DNA from 2 places in the Tepidibacillus infernus genome. Region 1 is predicted to be linked to the other one. Evidence: riboswitches for the same ligand, from Rfam matches in the RefSeq annotation. Region 1 holds a riboswitch; the other holds the start of a gene.
The links. A riboswitch is a leader RNA that binds a small molecule or an ion and turns the genes downstream of it on or off. The one in region 1 is predicted to bind cobalamin.
Positions count from the first base shown of each region.

Region 2: linked by a shared signal. The riboswitch ahead of TEPIDINF_RS02140 (hypothetical protein) and the one ahead of TEPIDINF_RS09260 (energy-coupling factor ABC transporter permease) in region 1 are both predicted to bind cobalamin.

Region 1 is NZ_JBLWFI010000001.1:1,833,064-1,842,031, forward strand. It holds gene TEPIDINF_RS09235 (sirohydrochlorin chelatase) at 1-69, opposite strand, end outside; gene cobJ (precorrin-3B C(17)-methyltransferase) at 100-876, opposite strand; gene TEPIDINF_RS09245 (energy-coupling factor ABC transporter ATP-binding protein) at 892-1,731, opposite strand; gene cbiQ (cobalt ECF transporter T component CbiQ) at 1,747-2,448, opposite strand; gene TEPIDINF_RS09255 (energy-coupling factor ABC transporter substrate-binding protein) at 2,457-2,786, opposite strand; gene TEPIDINF_RS09260 (energy-coupling factor ABC transporter permease) at 2,722-3,405, opposite strand; cobalamin riboswitch at 3,692-3,886, opposite strand; gene TEPIDINF_RS09265 (histidine phosphatase family protein) at 3,945-4,481, opposite strand; gene TEPIDINF_RS09270 (hypothetical protein) at 4,559-4,696, shown strand; gene TEPIDINF_RS09275 (hypothetical protein) at 4,736-5,272, opposite strand; gene TEPIDINF_RS09280 (MFS transporter) at 5,496-6,719, shown strand; gene ribH (6,7-dimethyl-8-ribityllumazine synthase) at 6,811-7,275, opposite strand; gene TEPIDINF_RS09290 (bifunctional 3,4-dihydroxy-2-butanone-4-phosphate synthase/GTP cyclohydrolase II) at 7,289-8,482, opposite strand; gene ribE (riboflavin synthase) at 8,501-8,968, opposite strand, start outside.
Region 2 is NZ_JBLWFI010000001.1:430,494-439,461, reverse strand. It holds gene TEPIDINF_RS02180 (nicotinate-nucleotide adenylyltransferase) at 1-429, opposite strand, end outside; gene yhbY (ribosome assembly RNA-binding protein YhbY) at 432-728, opposite strand; gene TEPIDINF_RS02170 (shikimate dehydrogenase) at 744-1,586, opposite strand; gene yqeH (ribosome biogenesis GTPase YqeH) at 1,646-2,755, opposite strand; gene TEPIDINF_RS02160 (YqeG family HAD IIIA-type phosphatase) at 2,762-3,280, opposite strand; gene TEPIDINF_RS02155 (MTH1187 family thiamine-binding protein) at 3,460-3,762, opposite strand; gene TEPIDINF_RS02150 (ABC transporter ATP-binding protein) at 3,836-4,612, opposite strand; gene TEPIDINF_RS02145 (FecCD family ABC transporter permease) at 4,612-5,640, opposite strand; gene TEPIDINF_RS02140 (hypothetical protein) at 5,643-5,903, opposite strand; cobalamin riboswitch at 6,075-6,264, opposite strand; gene TEPIDINF_RS02135 (DMT family transporter) at 6,333-7,235, opposite strand; gene sigK (RNA polymerase sporulation sigma factor SigK) at 7,466-8,173, opposite strand; gene TEPIDINF_RS02125 (SLC13 family permease) at 8,365-8,968, shown strand, end outside.

The DNA.
Region 1 (8,968 bases):
AAAACGAAGTACTTCTTCATTTCCTTCTGAATCTCGACTCCCATGCCCGACAAATAAAATGGCTTCCATTTCTTCTCCCCCAAAATTTATCATTTTTTGTTAGCGTTCTGTTAAACTGTATTTATTTTGATAACCACGTGGTGTCACGATTTTTTGATCAAATTTAAAAGTGTCCGAACTGCCAATAATAATCGTGGTTACCATATTCATCTCATGATGGAGCATTTCTCCTAAAGTCGTTACGATGACTTCTTGATCGTCACGATACGCATTCTTCACAATGCCTACTGGTGTATCAACCGAGCGGTATTGTAATAAAATTTCTTGCGTTTTTTGGATCGGTAGAATTCTTTTCTTACTTTTTGGATTATAAAGGGCGATGACAAAATCTGCATCTGCAGCCAGACGAATTCTTTTTTCAATTTGTTCCCATGGTGTTAAAAGGTCGCTCAGACTGATGGTACAATAATCATTCATAAGCGGTGCTCCTAGTAAAGCCGCAGCTGCGTTGACTGCTGATATACCAGGGATGACTTCAATTTGAACAGATATTTTTTCCTCTCTTGCTGCGATCATTTCGTAAATAAGCCCTGCCATTCCATATACCCCGGCATCTCCGCTAGAGATAACAGCTACTTTCTTTCCCTTTTTTGCTAGATCAATCGCGATTTCTGCTCTTTCGATCTCTTTGGTCATTCCTGTGGCAACCACTTCTTTTCCCTGTATATATGGTAGGATAAGATCGATATAAGTTCGATACCCAACAATAACTTCACTTTTTTCAATGGCAAGTTGTGCTTGTTTTGTCATTAATTCAGCACTTCCAGGTCCAATTCCAACAATGAATAGATGTCTAATCGTTCCCATTTTGTCCATATTTCCTTTCACTTTTTATTTACAGATGTTATGTAATAAAGATAATAATTCAGTAGATGAAGTTGGTGGTTTTATTGAAGAATCGATTCGTTTCTGTTTTAATAACTCTTGGTATATTTCCAATAAAATTGGCAGTTTTAAGCCAGATTCCCTTAATATTGTTGCGTCAGAAAAAATCTCCATAGGTGTTCCTTCTTTTAATTTTTTTCCATTTTTTAAAACAATAAGATGATCGGCCCATTGATAAGCCAATTCCAAATCATGAGTAGATAAAAGGATTAACTTGGAGCTTGATTCTTCTTCTAAAAATTGGATCAATCGTTCGATAGCCTTCGGTTCAAGATAAGCTGTAGGTTCATCTAATAATAAAATCTCTGGTTCCATCACCAAGACTCCAGCTAAAGCTACTAATTTTTTCTCACCTAAACTAAGATAATGGATTGGCCTCTGTACTAAATGAGTGATATGTAAATATTCCATGATGAACTGAACTTTTTCTTGAATTATTTTGTCGGGAACGTTCAAATTTTTGAGTCCATAGGCTATATCCTCCCAAACATTTGACGAGAAGAGTTGCTGTTCTGGATCTTGAAAAACAATCCCCACCTTCCTTCTTAATCGATTTAATTCCAAACGAGAATACCTTATTTCTTTTTGATTGACGATCACTTTACCTGTTGTTGGTCGGTAAATGCCGTTAATATGACCTAAAAGTGTTGATTTCCCAGCGCCATTATGGCCAATTAGCGCCGCCTTTTTGCTATTCGAGATCTTTAAGGTAAGGCGATCAAGTGCTACCGTACCATTCGGATATTGATATATTACATTTTCCAATTCGATGATTGATGATTCCATCTGCTTTCCGTCCTTTTATACTTCGGTATTGGCTTGATCAGCTACAATAGAACTTTCAATCACTCCTCTACTTTCTAAACCGATTGCCCATTTTTGATAACGCTCTAAAGAATTTATAAAAAGTTGTGATAATAAAGCAGAAAATGAATAAAGTGAACGAGTAAAGTTTTTATAGCCAAGCCGTGAAGTTTGTGCCATTTTCATCTGATAGGCTGTATCTAACAAAACAAATAGAAAACGATAGATGAGCTTCGCAATTTCGAGAAGATCAACAGGAATTTTCAATTTTTCCATTACTTTTATTAAGTCATGAAACGGAGTCGTCAGTATAAGAAAAAGTAAACTTGCCGTGTTAGACAGTGATTGAAAAAATATACTTCCTGCTGTTTCTATTCCTTGTTTCGTAATACCAATAAAATAAGGGCCGATGGAAAGAAAGCCCAACATCATTTTTGGTGATGGAGAAATGGATAGCATAATGCTAATTAGGCTTACTCCTAGAAAAAGACCCATCCCTAGCAATAATGTTAGATAATCTTTCCATGGCACTTTGGCAAAACCGATAGTAATCGTAACAGTAATAACCCAGATCATAAGATCGCCAACCCAATGAAACAAAAAAGAAAAAATAAAACTTACAAACACAAATGCCAATTTGATTAAAGGATCAAGTCGAATGAAACGATTGGTATACGCAATTTGATCAATTTTCAACATTTAATTTCTCACCTGTTTTTATCCTTCCTTTGATAAAAACCAATTCCATAAATGAGAACACCGAATCCTAAAATAGCTTGAACGGAAAAAAGGAGCTTTTCCATTGTCTCATTCGGTTGAAAAAACAAATTTGTAATCCATGGTTGATAATCTCGATCTATCGATGAAATTACTCCTTGTGCTTGATCATCCGTCCCAGCAAATTCAAGATTTCCTAAAAAATTTTGTAAAAAGAGAATAAGGAACAAAACGAATACACTAAGTAGTATTTTTTTATTTACCCCAAGTAAAAAACCTCCTTTCTTTTTGTAAAAGAAATTGCAGTTCTTGCTGATGATTTTGCTTTAAAAGTTGAATAACAATAACTGTAATGATTCCTTCAATCATCGCTAACGGCACCTGAGTAACAGCAAAGATCGTAAAAAATTTTTGAAATGATTCCATCACTCCACCAATTTGTGAAGGAAACGCTAGAGATAATTGAAGTGAAGTCACAACATAAGTCATTAGATCCCCTAAACTTGCTGCCAAAAAGATTGCAAGCTTATCTCTATGGAGCAAACGTTTAAAAACATGATACGTACCTACAGCAAATATTGGCCCAGTAATCGCCATCGAAAAAAGATTAGCACCTAAAGTGGTAATTCCACCATGGGCGAGTAAAAGAGCCTGAAAAAGTAAAACAATTCCCCCAATTACACTCATGATCGCTGGACCGAATAAGATCGCGCCTAATCCTACACCTGTCATGTGACTACTACTCCCTGTAACTGATGGTAGCTTTAGAGCAGATAAAGCAAAAGTAAACGCCCCTATTACACCAAGTAGTAATTTAAACTGAGGATTTTCTTTGATAACGATACGAATCCTTTTCACTCCAAACAAGAAAAACGGAGTAGAAAGTACCCACCAAAAAGCAGCCCATTTAACCGGCAAAAAACCTTCCATGATATGCATCGCATAAGCAGACTGTGGAATGAACAAAAAATAAATCGTTAATAACAAAACCTCAACACTAAATGATCGATTTTGCAAATCAATTCCTCCCTCCAATAAAATAAGCACCCCTACCCTAAAGATAGAAGTGCTTGATGTGCTCTAGTGAATATTCTCCACCATATCACCTATTTCACAAGAAAAACACTTCTATTCGTTTTACAAGGAAAGCGTTGAAGTGTTCTAATGTGTAATCAATGCTGATATGGCACTGAAACGACAAACACTCCCCTATCTCCCGTAGGGTTTTGTGTTTTGAAAATAGGCAGGTCTCCTGACTTCGATTCACCGTCTGTATAAGGCCTTCCCAATTTTTCAATCAGTGGCAATGATTTATACAGACTCCTCGTTACAGTGGCGGGACCGTGTCGGATTTTCACCGACTTCCCTTTTAATCCAAGTTATCATTGCATAACTTGGAACCTATTTCCAACGATATTTAATTTTATTAACTTTATATATAACCCATATCTGATAGCATGTCAACAAACTTTTTCATTTTATATCTTGATACATCGATATTCCCCATTAGGAATAATACCTATATTCTCAGCTTGGTATTTTTCAAAGATCCATTTGATGACACTTCCATGGGTGATAATCAAAAGGTTTTCATTTGGGTGGGTTACTTTTAATTCTTTGAGCCCTGTATGGATTCGATCAAGTAAACTCTGGACCGGTTCGATACTAAATCGGTTGTCTTCCAGTTCTTCAATATCCCTGATTTTATATTGTAATCGAATCTCCTGTAATATTTTCCCTTCTAATTCACCAAATGAACGTTCCCGAAAATAATCAAGCTCAACCAGTGGAAGGTTTAATATACGTTGACAAATACTTGCCGATTCTTTTGCTCGATGTAATGGGCTGGTTATAATTTTGGTAACTTGTATTTTTCTGTTCGAAAGTAAATCGAAGCAAGCTTTTTCAATCTGTTTTTTCCCTTTATTGGTTAAAGAAACTTGTTGAATCCCCTGAATTCGGTTAAACACATTCCATTCCGATTCTCCATGCCGCATTAAGATTACTTTTAACATACATTCCCTCTATTCCAATTCATTCATAAGTATAATTCTAGAAATTCCCACCATACTATTTCTAAGGAGGGATATTAATGAATTACCATTTTACAAATCTAAATAACCATCCCGAACTATTAAAAGAGATCACCCAACTTGAAGAAAAAATAAATCATGTGTTAGATGATCACGTTGTCCTGATTGCTTATTCTGAGGATTTCTCAAAAACGTAGTCGAATCCTTCTTTAGTGAAGTCCCTATAAGATAAAAAATTAATTTTGAAGGCGAAAGTTTAGCCATTTTTTAATCACAAAGATACCAATCACAACAATCACCATCGATAAGAGTGATACATTATGATGCAATAATCTTTGAAGAAATAGTGTAAAGGTTCCATTACAAAGAATGATAACACTCCAAAACATAGTTGCTTGCCTATGTAATAACACTTCTTTTACAGGAACATACCTTTCCTGATAACTACGATCAAACATTGAAGTAAATGGCAAGTTTGTAAATAGTGAAAAGACAGAATTGATTGCAAAAGAAAAAGATACTACTTGACCAGTATAATCTACAACAGAAAAAATATCACGTGTAAATAAATAATAGCCAAGACCGATTAAATGCCAAGTTAATGTACTTGAAAAAAACCAATCCCATCTCGCTTTAGACAAATTGCTCCATACCATAGTTAGACTCCAAATAAAACCAATTCCATAAGAAAGGAGCACAATAGATTGATTAGGAATATGGCTTAGTCCCATTGTTGTCATCATAAATAACCCATAGTTCATTCCTTTTTTCATAAATCCTCCTACATCAACAAACTATTGTTTTTAATACTATTTTAACACTATTTATATTGTTTTTGGTGTTAGATAACACTTAATCTGCTTCTAAAGAATATGAAGAAAAATAAAAAAATTGAAAAAAAACCAACTTAATACTAGACAATATCCTCATCATCATGTAATATCATGTGTAAAGACACATAAATATACATATAGCAATAGAAATGAGGGGGATTAAATGAGTACATCTGCATTTGAAGCGACTGAATCAAATCAAGAATACAAAAGATTGATTGGTGTTGCTGGGATTGGCTGGGCGTTTGATGCGATGGATGTGGGGCTATTATCTTTTATTATGGTGGCTTTATCTAAAGAATGGGGTCTAACTCCATCATTATCAGGCTGGCTTGGTACGATTAATTTAATCGGTATGGCTATAGGTGCTACGTTAGGTGGAATACTTGCTGACCGCATAGGAAGAAAACCCATTTTTCTATATACTCTATTATTATTTGGTATAGCGACAGCCACTAGTGCATTAGCGACTACTTTTGTTGTTATGTTAATATTCCGTTTTCTTATTGGTTTAGGAATTGGTGCCGAATTACCTGTTGCCTCTACTTTAGTGAGTGAACATGCTCCAGAACATAGTAGAGGAAGGGCAGTTGTTCTGCTAGAAAGCTTTTGGGCCATTGGCTGGATCTTAGCCGCTATCCTTGCTTATTACGTTATTCCTAATCCAAATTTAGGTTGGCGAGCTGCATTAATCATTGGTGGTCTACCCGCTATATATGCTGCTTTAATCCGTAAACAGGTACCTGAGTCACCTGTCTTTTTAGCGCAACAGAATAAGAAACAATTAAAAAACAAAAATATCAAACTCTTATTTACCCAATATAGCAAAGAAACGGTTACTTTATGGACTTTATGGTTTGTCATCGCCTTTTCCTATTATGGCATGTTTTTATGGTTACCTTCTGTCCTTGTTGATAAAGGCTTTGATATGATTCGTTCTTTTGAGTATGTGTTGATGATGACTCTTGCACAAGTTCCCGGATACTTTACAGCTGCTTATTTGATTGAAAAATGGGGAAGAAAACCAGTACTGATGATTTTCTTATTAGGCACAGCACTAAGTGCATGGTTCTTTGGTTCAAGTTCAGAAACCACTTCATTACTAATATGGGGTTCCTTATTATCTTTCTTTAATTTAGGGGCTTGGGGTGGACTTTATGCCTATACGCCTGAAAATTACCCTGGAGTTATTCGCGGATCTGGTTCTGGTGCAGCCGCTGGATTTGGTAGAATCGGTAGTATTATTGCTCCCTTACTTGTAGGTGTATTGATAGGTGAAGAAATGAGTTATCAAAGTATCTTCCTTATTTTCACAATCACGATTATGGTAGGAATCATCGTTTTATGGTTTGTTGGCAAGGAAACGAAGCCTGAAACTACAAATTAAAAAATATGATAAAAATATGGATGGCTACTACCAAATTCGTTATGGTAGTAGCCATTTTCACTCTCTGTGCTTCGATCTGTTCTTATAGGTATTAGATTTGCTTTAACACATTTGCCATTTCAATTGCAGAAATCGCAGCTTCCCAACCTTTATTCCCAGCCTTCGTTCCTGCCCTTTCAATCGCTTGTTCAATCGAATCAGTTGTTAACACACCAAAGATTACTGGAACATCTGCTTGCAAACTAATCGCTGCCGTTCCTTTTGCAACCTCAGAAGAGACATATTCAAAATGAGGTGTGGCCCCACGAATCACTGCTCCTAATGTAATGACTGCATCATACTTTTTAGAATTAGCCATTTTCTTCGCAGCGAGTGGAATCTCAAAAGCTCCAGGTACCCAAAGCACTTCAATCTGTTTCTCTTCCACTCCGTGACGAATGAGTGCATCTTTAGCTCCATTTAATAATTTACTAGTTATAAATTCATTAAAACGCGAAACCACAATTCCCATTTTTAATCCTGTTCCTACTAAATGACCTTCATATACTTTTCCCATTTGAATTCCTCCTCTAAACATGTAATAAATGGCCTAATTTGCTTTTTTTCGTTTGTAAATAACGAAGATTATCTTTATTTGGCTTAATCAGTAAGGGAACACGTTCCACGACTTCTAAACCATGACCTTCTAACCCTTTTATTTTCCTAGGGTTATTGGTTAATAAGCGTATCTTTCCTACTCCTAGATCTTTTAAGATTTGTGCTCCAATGCCATAGTCTCTTAAATCAGCAGGAAATCCTAACTTGTGGTTAGCTTCAACCGTATCAAAGCCTTGATCTTGCAACTGATAGGCTCTTAACTTATTGATTAGCCCAATCCCTCTACCTTCCTGTCGCATATACAATAGAACACCTTGTCCAGCTTCTTCAATTTGTCTTAATGCAGCATGAAGCTGTGGACCACAATCACAGCGAAATGACCCAAAAATATCCCCTGTTAAACATTCGGAATGTACACGAACGAGTGTCGGTGTATCCTGATTGATCTCGCCCTTCACTAAGGCTAGATGTTCCTTATCATCCACCTTATTAGTGTAAGCAATCACTTTAAAAGTTCCATATTCGGTTGGCAAATTGACTTCTACTTCACGTTGAACCAATGTTTCTTTTTCTTTGCGATATTTAATCAAATCAGCAATCGTAATTATTTTTAGTTCATGATCTTTTGCAACTTGCTGTAAATCTGGTACTCTTGCCATCGTTCCATCTTCCTTGATGACTTCACAGATCACTCCAGCAGGATAAGCGCCAGCCAATTTTGCTAGATCAACAGCAGCCTCGGTATGGCCTGCACGTCTTAACACACCGCCTTCACGTGCAATCAACGGGAAAACGTGACCTGGTCTTCGGAAGTCCTCTGACTTTGTTTTAGAATTTAATAATGCTTGTATCGTTTGTGAACGTTCATATGCAGAGATACCTGTTGTACTTTCTTTATAATCAATAGATACAGTAAATGCAGTACCATGGGGATCCGTATTATTCTCTACCATAGGTGATAAATTTAATTCATTTGCTCTTTCTTTTGTAATCGGTACACAAACCAAGCCTCTACCATGCCTAATCATAAAATTGATTACTTCTGGAGTTGCCTTTTCTGCCAATGCGATAAAATCTCCTTCGTTCTCACGATCTTCATCATCCACAACAATAATCACTTTTCCTTGTTGTAACTCTTCTATTGCTTCTTCAATAGTAGCAAACATTTTAAGCCCCCCTACTTTTTAAGCAAATCCATTCTCTTTTAAAAAATCTTCAGTTAAACTGGTTTTCTCATTTGATCGCTGTTCCAACAGATTGGTCACGTATTTCTCTACAAATTTCCCAATCATATCCACCTCAATATTTACGGTTTGCCCGATCTGTTTTGATACCAAATTGGTTTGTTGAAGGGTATGAGGAATGATCGAAACTGAAAATTGGTTTTTCTCTACATCAACAAGCGTTAAACTAATCCCATCAATTGCGATCGAACCTTTGGGAACCATGTAATTTGTTAAAGAGGGATTCGCATGAAAAGTAAAATAAATCGCATTATCTACTGGCTTTTTTCCATGCAATGTAGCTACTCCATCGATATGTCCGGCAACAAAATGACCACCAAACCTTCGATTGGGTGTCATTGCTCTTTCTAGATTTACTAAACTACCAACCTTTAAATCCTTCAGATTCGTACGATGCATCGTTTCAGG
Region 2 (8,968 bases), 1.4 Mb from region 1:
CGGTGACTGTGGAGCAAGCTGATATCCTGGTCTTTCTAAACCAATAAATTGAACCAATGATAACAATTCATCGATTCCAACCCATTTCGGTAGATATTGAACCATGTCCCCGCCAATTATAAAATAAAAAAGATGATCTGGATACCTTCTTTTCAATTCCTTTATCGTTTCAATGGTGTACGATGGTCCAGAACGTTCTAATTCAATCGTACAGAGCTTGTATCGTTGATCAATGTTCATCACTTGTTTCAACATTTCTACCCTATGTTGAATCGGTGTGATTTTTTCCTCACTTTTATGAGGAGGTATCGGCGCTGGTATAAACCAAATTTCATCAAGCTTTGCATAAAACAATACTTGATCCACCATGACAAGATGTCCAATATGAAGCGGATCGAAGGTTCCTCCAAGTATTCCAATCTTTTTCATCATTACCTCGGTAATTCAATTTCTTTATTTTTTTCCTTTGATTCCTTATATAACACGATCGTATGGCCAATAATCTGAACCAATTCTGCATTGGTACCTTCTACAATGGCAGCTGCTGCTTCATCAGCATCCTCTAGGCTATTTTTTAATACAGAAACTTTAATCAGTTCTCTTGCTTCTAAAGCCTCATTGATTTGTTTCACCATGTTTTCATTAACCCCACCTTTACCTACTTGAAAAATAGGATCAAGATGGTGTGCAAGTGAGCGTAAATATCTTTTTTGTTTTCCCGTTAACATATTTTTTCTTCCTTCCTAAACGATAGAATCTAATACTACACGTCTCATAATATTTGGATCTGGAGTGATTCCGGTCCATTTTTCAAAGGCAATCACGCCTTGATAAATAAACATTCCTAAACCAGAATGAATCTTTGCTCCTTGAGCCTTGGCATCTTGCAATAACTTGGTTTCAAGAGGATTATAAACAATATCACTAACTAAATGGTGAGGTTGAATCCATTCTTTTTTTATAAGTGTTTCCTTGATATTAGGATACATCCCTATCGATGTCGTATTGATGATAAGATCTACTTGTTCCATTTCATTTGGAAGTTCATGATATGTAATCGCTTTATGATAATCAGTCTGCTTTAACTCGTTTAATAATGCGTTTGCCTTATTCAGATCACGATTAACTAGAACCATGCCCTCAATTGGTTGCAGAGATAAGGTATAACTAATCGCCCTAGAAGCACCCCCAGCCCCCAAAATCATAATCCGTTTCCCTTGAAGCTGAAAACCCGTTTCTTCTTCTAATGATCGAAGATATCCTTCTCCATCTGTATTGTAGCCAATCAGTTTTCCATCTTTGTTAACGATGGTGTTAACTGCGCCAATTCTTGCTGCCTCTTCAGATATTTCATCCAAAAAAGGAATTACATTTACTTTATAGGGAATCGTTACGTTGCATCCCTTAAAATATAAGGCTCTTATTCCTTGAATGGCATCTTTTAAATTCTCTGGTTTTACATCAAATGCTAAATAGATATCATTCAAACCTAAATTCCTTAAACTGGCATTATGCATTTGTGGGGATTTGGAATGGGCGACTGGATGACCAATTAACCCGATGATCCCTGTTTCACTATTTACCATATCAAACTCTCCCAAAAAATACTTCCTTTAAAGTTTCATTTACCTATAAAATATAAAGATTAGATCAATGCTTTACGAATGTGTACCCCTATTCCCTTCGGCACAAAAACATCTACATTTGTCGATTCTCCTCCAACACTTATCCATCCCAAACCTGAGATCACAATGTCCATTTTTTCTTTTCCAGAAACTTTAAAGGAATGTTTCATCAAATTTGGTAAAGCTCCAATCTCTTCCTTTGTAGGAGGGCTAAGTAGTTCTCCTAGATGTTTCTGATAAATCTCTTCTGCCTGACTCCTTTTTGTTCGATGAATAGGCAGCTCATTAGAAATATAACAAACAAAAGTATTAGTTGAATCCCCATTTTGATCGATTCGAGCCAATCCACCCCAAAATAGAGTTTGCTGACCATTTAATTGATAAACCTTAGGTTTCACGGTTTTTTTAGGTGAAATTACTTTTAATGTATGTGGAGAGACCCATTCACTCAAACGATCACGGTTTACTACTCCTGGCGTATCAATTAGGTAATGACCATCTTCTAATGGAAGACGTATCTCGTTGAGAGTAGTGCCTGGAAATCTTGAAGTGGTAAGTTCCACTTGTGTTTCACCTTGTAATTCATGAATCACTCGATTTATAAATGATGACTTACCCACATTGGTTGCACCCACGACAAAAACATCCTGATCTTTTCGATAAGATTGAATAAAGTCTACTACTTCGAGTATACCAAGATTATGTTCAGCACTTATGAGGAAAATCTCTTCTGGAGAAAGCCCATGTTCTCTAGCGTATTGTTTTAACCAAATTTTGACCTTGTTCCTATTTGTAGACTTAGGAAATAAATCGATTTTATTAGCAACCATGATAAAAGGATTATGGCCAATAAAACGAGGTAATCCTTGGATAAAAGTCCCATCAATATCAAACAAATCTACAATTTGAATGACAAGACTTTTCGTATTGCTTATATTATGTAAAATTTGCAGAAATTCATCTTCATCTATTTGTATCGGTTGTACTTCATTATAATGTTTAATACGAAAACACCTTTGGCAAATTAAATGTTCTTTATTTAATGTAGAGGTAGGAATATAGCCCGCCTTTTTCGAGTCTTCCGTCTGTAGGGCCACTCCACAACCTTCGCAATATTTAATCTCCGTCATTTTAAGCTAATCCTCCCATGACATCATTCCCCGTTTTTTCATCCAAGTTAAGATTCGTCTTTCGAAGAAACGGTTGATTTTTGTTCCTAATCCTTCCTTTTTGGAGATAGGAACTACTAAAATGGTATAAAGGCCTATCCGATTCCCACCAAGTACATCTGTTAGTAATTGATCACCAATTACAACCGTTTCATTCACGGTCGAACCTAAAAGTTCTAATGCTTTATGAAATGCATCTTTAAACGGTTTCCTTGCTTTATAGATATAAGGAACAGTTAAAGGATCGGCAAATTCAGAAACTCTTGTCTTATTATTATTGGATACGATCATCACCTTAAAACCCATTTCTTGTAAGTCATCTAGCCATTTCACTAACTTTGGCGTATACTCTGGTGAATCAGCTTCAACCAATGTGTTATCCAAGTCAGTGATGATCGAGGTGATTCCAGCTTTTTTCAAGGCTTGTAGATCAATATCATATATCGATTTCACATGCAAATTGGGAGCGAATTTATCTAAAAACATGAATGATTATTCTCCTTCTTATCCCTTCATCTGAAAAATAACTATACCATATTTATCCTGTTTTCTGCAAAAAAAATATTAGAAATGAAAAGATAAGTTAATGTAAACTTTATCATAAAAAAGAAGGCTACTAATAAAGTAGTCTTCCTCTATGATTAGGCTTTTATTTCTATTGAAAATTAAAGTTTTTCTTGAACAGATTTTAGCTTTTGCTCCATCGATGCTTTTTTATCACGACGATCATCGATTTTGATTGAAGTAGATACTCTTAAGGCTCCCTTTTCAAAAGGAACCTCATGCATTCTTTGAATGACGGATAAAATATCCTGTAGCTCTCCTTCAATAATCGTGCTCATAGGAGTCAATTGATATTTAAGCGTTTCAGGTGCTTGCTCCAAAACCTTATGTACTTCTGCTACATAATGACTAACACTTGGTGTTCCAGTACCTAGTGGAGTAATCGTTACTTCAACAATCGCCATTAAGAACATCCCCTTTCTTTAATTTTGATTCCTTTATATCTATTTTATAAAAATTTTAAAACTGTTAGAATGATTAATTTGGTAGCAGAACCTGTGGAATTCCCAGTTCTGGATGTTTCACCATAATTGTTTTTGTTTGATAAACCTCTTCTATATGTTCTTTTCTCAGAACTTCAACAACTTTGCCGATTCTTTGTATATTTCCCTGTTTCATAAGCAATAACCGATCGCAATACTGTGCCGCCAGATTTAAATCATGTAATACCATGACCACGGTTAAGTCTTTTTCCTCCTGCCATTTCCTGACTAGTTGCAATACCAATACTTGATGACCGATATCTAAATAAGTGGTGGGTTCGTCCAAAAAAAGAATCTTAGGTTCCTGTACCATTGCGCGGGCTAAAGCCACTAATTGCCGTTCCCCACCAGATAAGGTTTGAATGAGACTGTTTCTTTTTTCCCAGAGATTCATCAAAATCAGCGCGTTTTTGATCACTTCATCATCTTTAGCAGAGAGATTAGCAAATGGTTTTAACCAAGGATATCTCCCCATGGCCACGACTTCATGTACAGTAAAAGGAAGAGGAGGGGTTCCTTCTTGGCCAACAAAAGCAATAATTTTTGCAAGTTCCTTCTTGCTGTAATGTTGAATAGATTTACCCTGTAAAAAAATATCGCCAGCAAATTTTGATAAAAGCCCACTCATCACTCGTAAAAGAGTGCTTTTTCCACTTCCATTAGGCCCAATGATTCCAAAACTTTCACCCGGTTTTATCTCAAAGGAAATCCCTGATAAAATTTCCTTTGTACCATATTTAAAAGATAAGCTTTGCAACTCAAAAATCTTCATTAATGTTCTCTCCTTATTCCCTTTCGAAGCAAATAAGCAAAAAAAGGTGCACCGATCATTGCTGTAACTACACCGATTGGAATTTCTCTTGAAGGAATAATTGTTCTAGCTATTGTATCAGCCCACAATAAAAACAACGCCCCTGCTAAAGTAGAAATAGGAAGCAAATTCCGATGGTTTGGTCCAGTTAATAAGCGAATAAGATGAGGGATAATCAGACCAACAAATCCGATGATACCAACAATCGATACTGCTGCTGCAGCAAGTAATGAAGCAACGGTTAAAATATAAAACTTTTTCTTCTCTACTTCGATCCCCAAATGTGTTGCAGCTTGTTCACCTAAAGCCAATATATTTAATTCTCGGTATTGCGTGCCTAAATACAATAAACCAACTAGAAAATAAGGCAAAAGGATCCTTACATCTATCCAATCATGGTTGGCTAAACTTCCCATCATCCAAAAGATAATCGATTGCATTTTTTCACCAGACAACGCAATTAAAAAAGTTAATATTGCTCCCGAAAAAGCTTGAATAACAACCCCAGCTAAAATTAGTATCTCATTTGAACGAATATGCTGGGTTGAGGTTAATAAAATGACTAGGCCTAGTGAGATAATCGCTCCAATAAAAGCAAAAAGGGGAAGGCTGAATTGACCAAGGAATCCGATTTGATGTCCAAATAATATGGTCATTGCTGCTCCTAGTGCAGCCCCAGACGAAACACCCAGTATATATGGATCTGCTAAAGGGTTACGTAAAACCCCTTGGAATGCAACTCCAGCAACAGATAACATTGCTCCAACTAACAGGCTTAAGAAAACTCTTGGTAATCGTAAATTCCATACGATAGATTCTTGGCCAATTGACCAATTAGGCTCTAAATTTAAAAATGGTAGATGATTAAGTAGTATTCGCACGGTTAAGTTGGGTGGTACAGAAACAGAACCGATCATTAAACTTAAGATCATGGAAAACATGAGTAGGAGAATAAGTCCTCCTACCCATAAAAGGATTTTTTTATTCATGTTCATACCATAACCAACTTTAGCAAATCTGGATATAATGCATTGACAATACTTTCTAGGCCATCAATAATGCGATGTGCTCCTAAAACGATGCCGAGAGCAAATAAAGTTTCAGTCTGTGTACCTGAATCATCAGTAATCGTTGAAGGATAATTTGTGATGCTAGATACTGAGTTGGCTGGAGTTTGTACTTCAGGTTGCTTTGATGATACATCATTCGCAATTCCACATCCTGACAACCAGACAAGACTTTTTTTCAACATGCTCTTCTCTCCTTCTTTTTTTTGCATGTCGAGGAATAAAAATCCACAAAAGTACCCTACCATTAAAAAAACCTTTTTTATCCTAAGGACAAAAAAGGTTGTATGTATGGTGCTGAAAAACGTTATGAAGAATTTACGTTTTCTCGGCGCCTTCCTTTTCCTCGAAGGATAAGCTTCCTCTATGAATAGGCAGGTCTCCTGGCTTATGGCAATGCAATTTCGCACCTTCCCATCTTAATGACAGTGGCATCACACGAAATGCTTCCAATTTACAGTGGCGGGACCGCGTCGGGATTTCACCGAACTTCCCTTTTCATCTTTTAAGTCATGACTTAAAAGAACCTATTCATACATGCTATTCAATTATGTGTTCTATTATACATCATTTCAAGCATTGAACAAGTCCTTAAATTTAGTTCTAATCGTATTTTATTCGTTCATCAATGTTGCTTGTTTAGAAATCGAATTAGCTCTTAACGTAAAAATATAAACCCCGATAATCACTGTTACTGTTCCAATCAGCTGTACAAAAGTAATATGTTCACCTAAGAAAAAGTATGCAAAGAAAGCAGTAAAGATCGGATTAAAATTAAGAAACATCCCTGATTTTGTCCCTCCAACCTTTTGTACCCCTATATTCCAAAAGACCATTCCTAACACTGTTGCACCTATACTAACATAAGCAGTAGCCAACCAAAAAGAAAAATTCGGATCGATCACATAAAATGTGAACAAATTAAAAGGTAACAAAGTAAGAACTCCAAATATGCCTGCCCATAAAGTAGACATTAAAGGTGAAACCTGATGCATCACTTTTCTACCTACTACAGAATAAAGTCCCCAAGAACCAACTGCAGCTAACATGAATAAATCGCCTGTGTTGAAATGAAATCTTAAAAGTTTTTGCCATTCTCCTTCAGATATGACAATGAAAACACCTAGTAATGAAAGAGTCATTCCTAAAATTTGGCGCCTAATCATCGTTTCCTTTAGTAAGAAAAAGGAGGCAATGGCAATTGCAATAGGATTTAAAGCAGAGATTAATCCAACATTATCAGCAGTTGTCCTCTCAAGGGCAAGAAACATAAAGATATTAAAAAGGTCAACGCCCGTTATCCCCATTAAAAAGAGTAGAAAAAAACTCTTTCTAGGGGGAATAAACTGTTTTTCTTTAAACCAAACGATTGGAAATAAAAATAAAACTGCAATCAACCAGCGTATCGAAGTTAGCGTGATAAAAGAAGCGTGGCCAACCAGAAATTTCCCTGCAACAAAATTACCTGCCCAAAGCAAACTTGTTAATAATAATAAAGAATAGTACAACTGTTGCATCTCCTGTCCCTATCTCCTAAGAAAGTGTATGATCATACATTACACCATTTTTAAAGAATTTTAAATACTGGAATATTAAGAATGTGAGCTGTATCACATCATAATCCATCAATCTCATGTATCCTAATTAGAGTATATAAAAGGAGGAAGGAACATGGATCAAAAATTTACAAGTATTTAAAACCGATTCGATCAAATGTTTTCTTAACTTCTTCACCGTTTTTATCCTTCTAACCCTTCTTCCTTCCACTTCGATAAAACTCATTAAATAACTTCATCAGTGCTCTTTTTTCTATTCTTGAAACATACGAACGGGAAATGCCTAGTTCTTTGGCGATCTCCCTTTGGGTGCGTTCGTTTCCATCTATCAATCCAAACCGTCCAATGATCACTTCTTTTTCTCGATCATCCAAAATATGAAGAAAGTTATAGATTTTGCTTTTTTCAATTTTTAATTGTACTTCATCAATGACATCATCCAATTCCGTTCCTAGTACATCTATCAGGGTAATTTCATTTCCTTCTTTATCCGTACCAATTGGATCATGCAAGGAGACGTCTTTCTTGGTTTTCTTTAATGAACGTAGGTGCATGAGAATTTCGTTTTCAATACAACGAGCTGCATATGTAGCCAATTTTGTGCCTTTATTGGCTTGATAACTTTCAATACCTTTAATCAATCCAATCGTTCCAATCGAGATTAAATCTTCTGTGTCCTCTCCAGTATTCTCGAACTTCTTTACAACATGGGCCACCAGTCGCAAATTATGTTCGATCAATTTGTTTCTTGCTTGCTGATCCCCCCTTAGTAATAAGGTGATTTGGTTTTCTTCATCCTTCTCACTCAGTGGTTGAGGAAAAGCATTATTTTTAACATAAGAAACAAATAAAGTTAACTCTTTAAGCAGTAGTGCAAGTGCGGTAAATAAGCCAGACACATTGTCACCTCCTAGGCATCGAAAAGGAAAACTATTATAGTATATGCAGCAAAGGAGAGTTACCGTGCCTGTACCATAAAACTTTTATACTTCACAATATTGTTTTTTTCTGAAAAATCTATAAAAATAAGAATATTTTGTATTATAATATAATTATACAAATACTAAAAAATTAAATGGGGGAGCATAAAATGAGTATTTTTTTGAAGATTTGGCGTTTGATGTGGCAATATCATGACCAGATGAAACAATTGCTTCGCTTAAAGCCTTTATTTGCAACAGATGGTATGATCTTAGAAAGTCAAAAAGAAAGTAAGGTTCATTCGATATTTCTTTTTGCTGAGCAAACTGCTGAAGCACAAGAATATCCTTCTTCGAGTTCAAAGCATTCCTACTCTGAACAAGAACCTGAAGACCAGCGGGACAAATATTCTACAAGACAAAAGATTGGTTTATTTTTAGGACCACTATTATTTTTACTTACTTTATTATTTCCTACATTAGAAGACCTTACTAATGAAGGGCAGTCTGTAGCTGCCGTTGCATTATGGATGGCAACTTGGTGGATTACAGAAGCAGTACCCATTCCACTGACTTCGTTATTACCCATTCTTTTATTTCCGGCAACAGGTGCTGTAAGTTCCAAGGCTGCTACTGCTCCTTATGCTAATGATCTCATTTATCTTTATTTAGGCGGATTCTTATTAGCAATTGCTATTGAACAATGGAATTTACACCGTCGTATTGCTCTACATGTTATTAAAATGTTTGGCAAAAATCTAGATGGATTAGTTC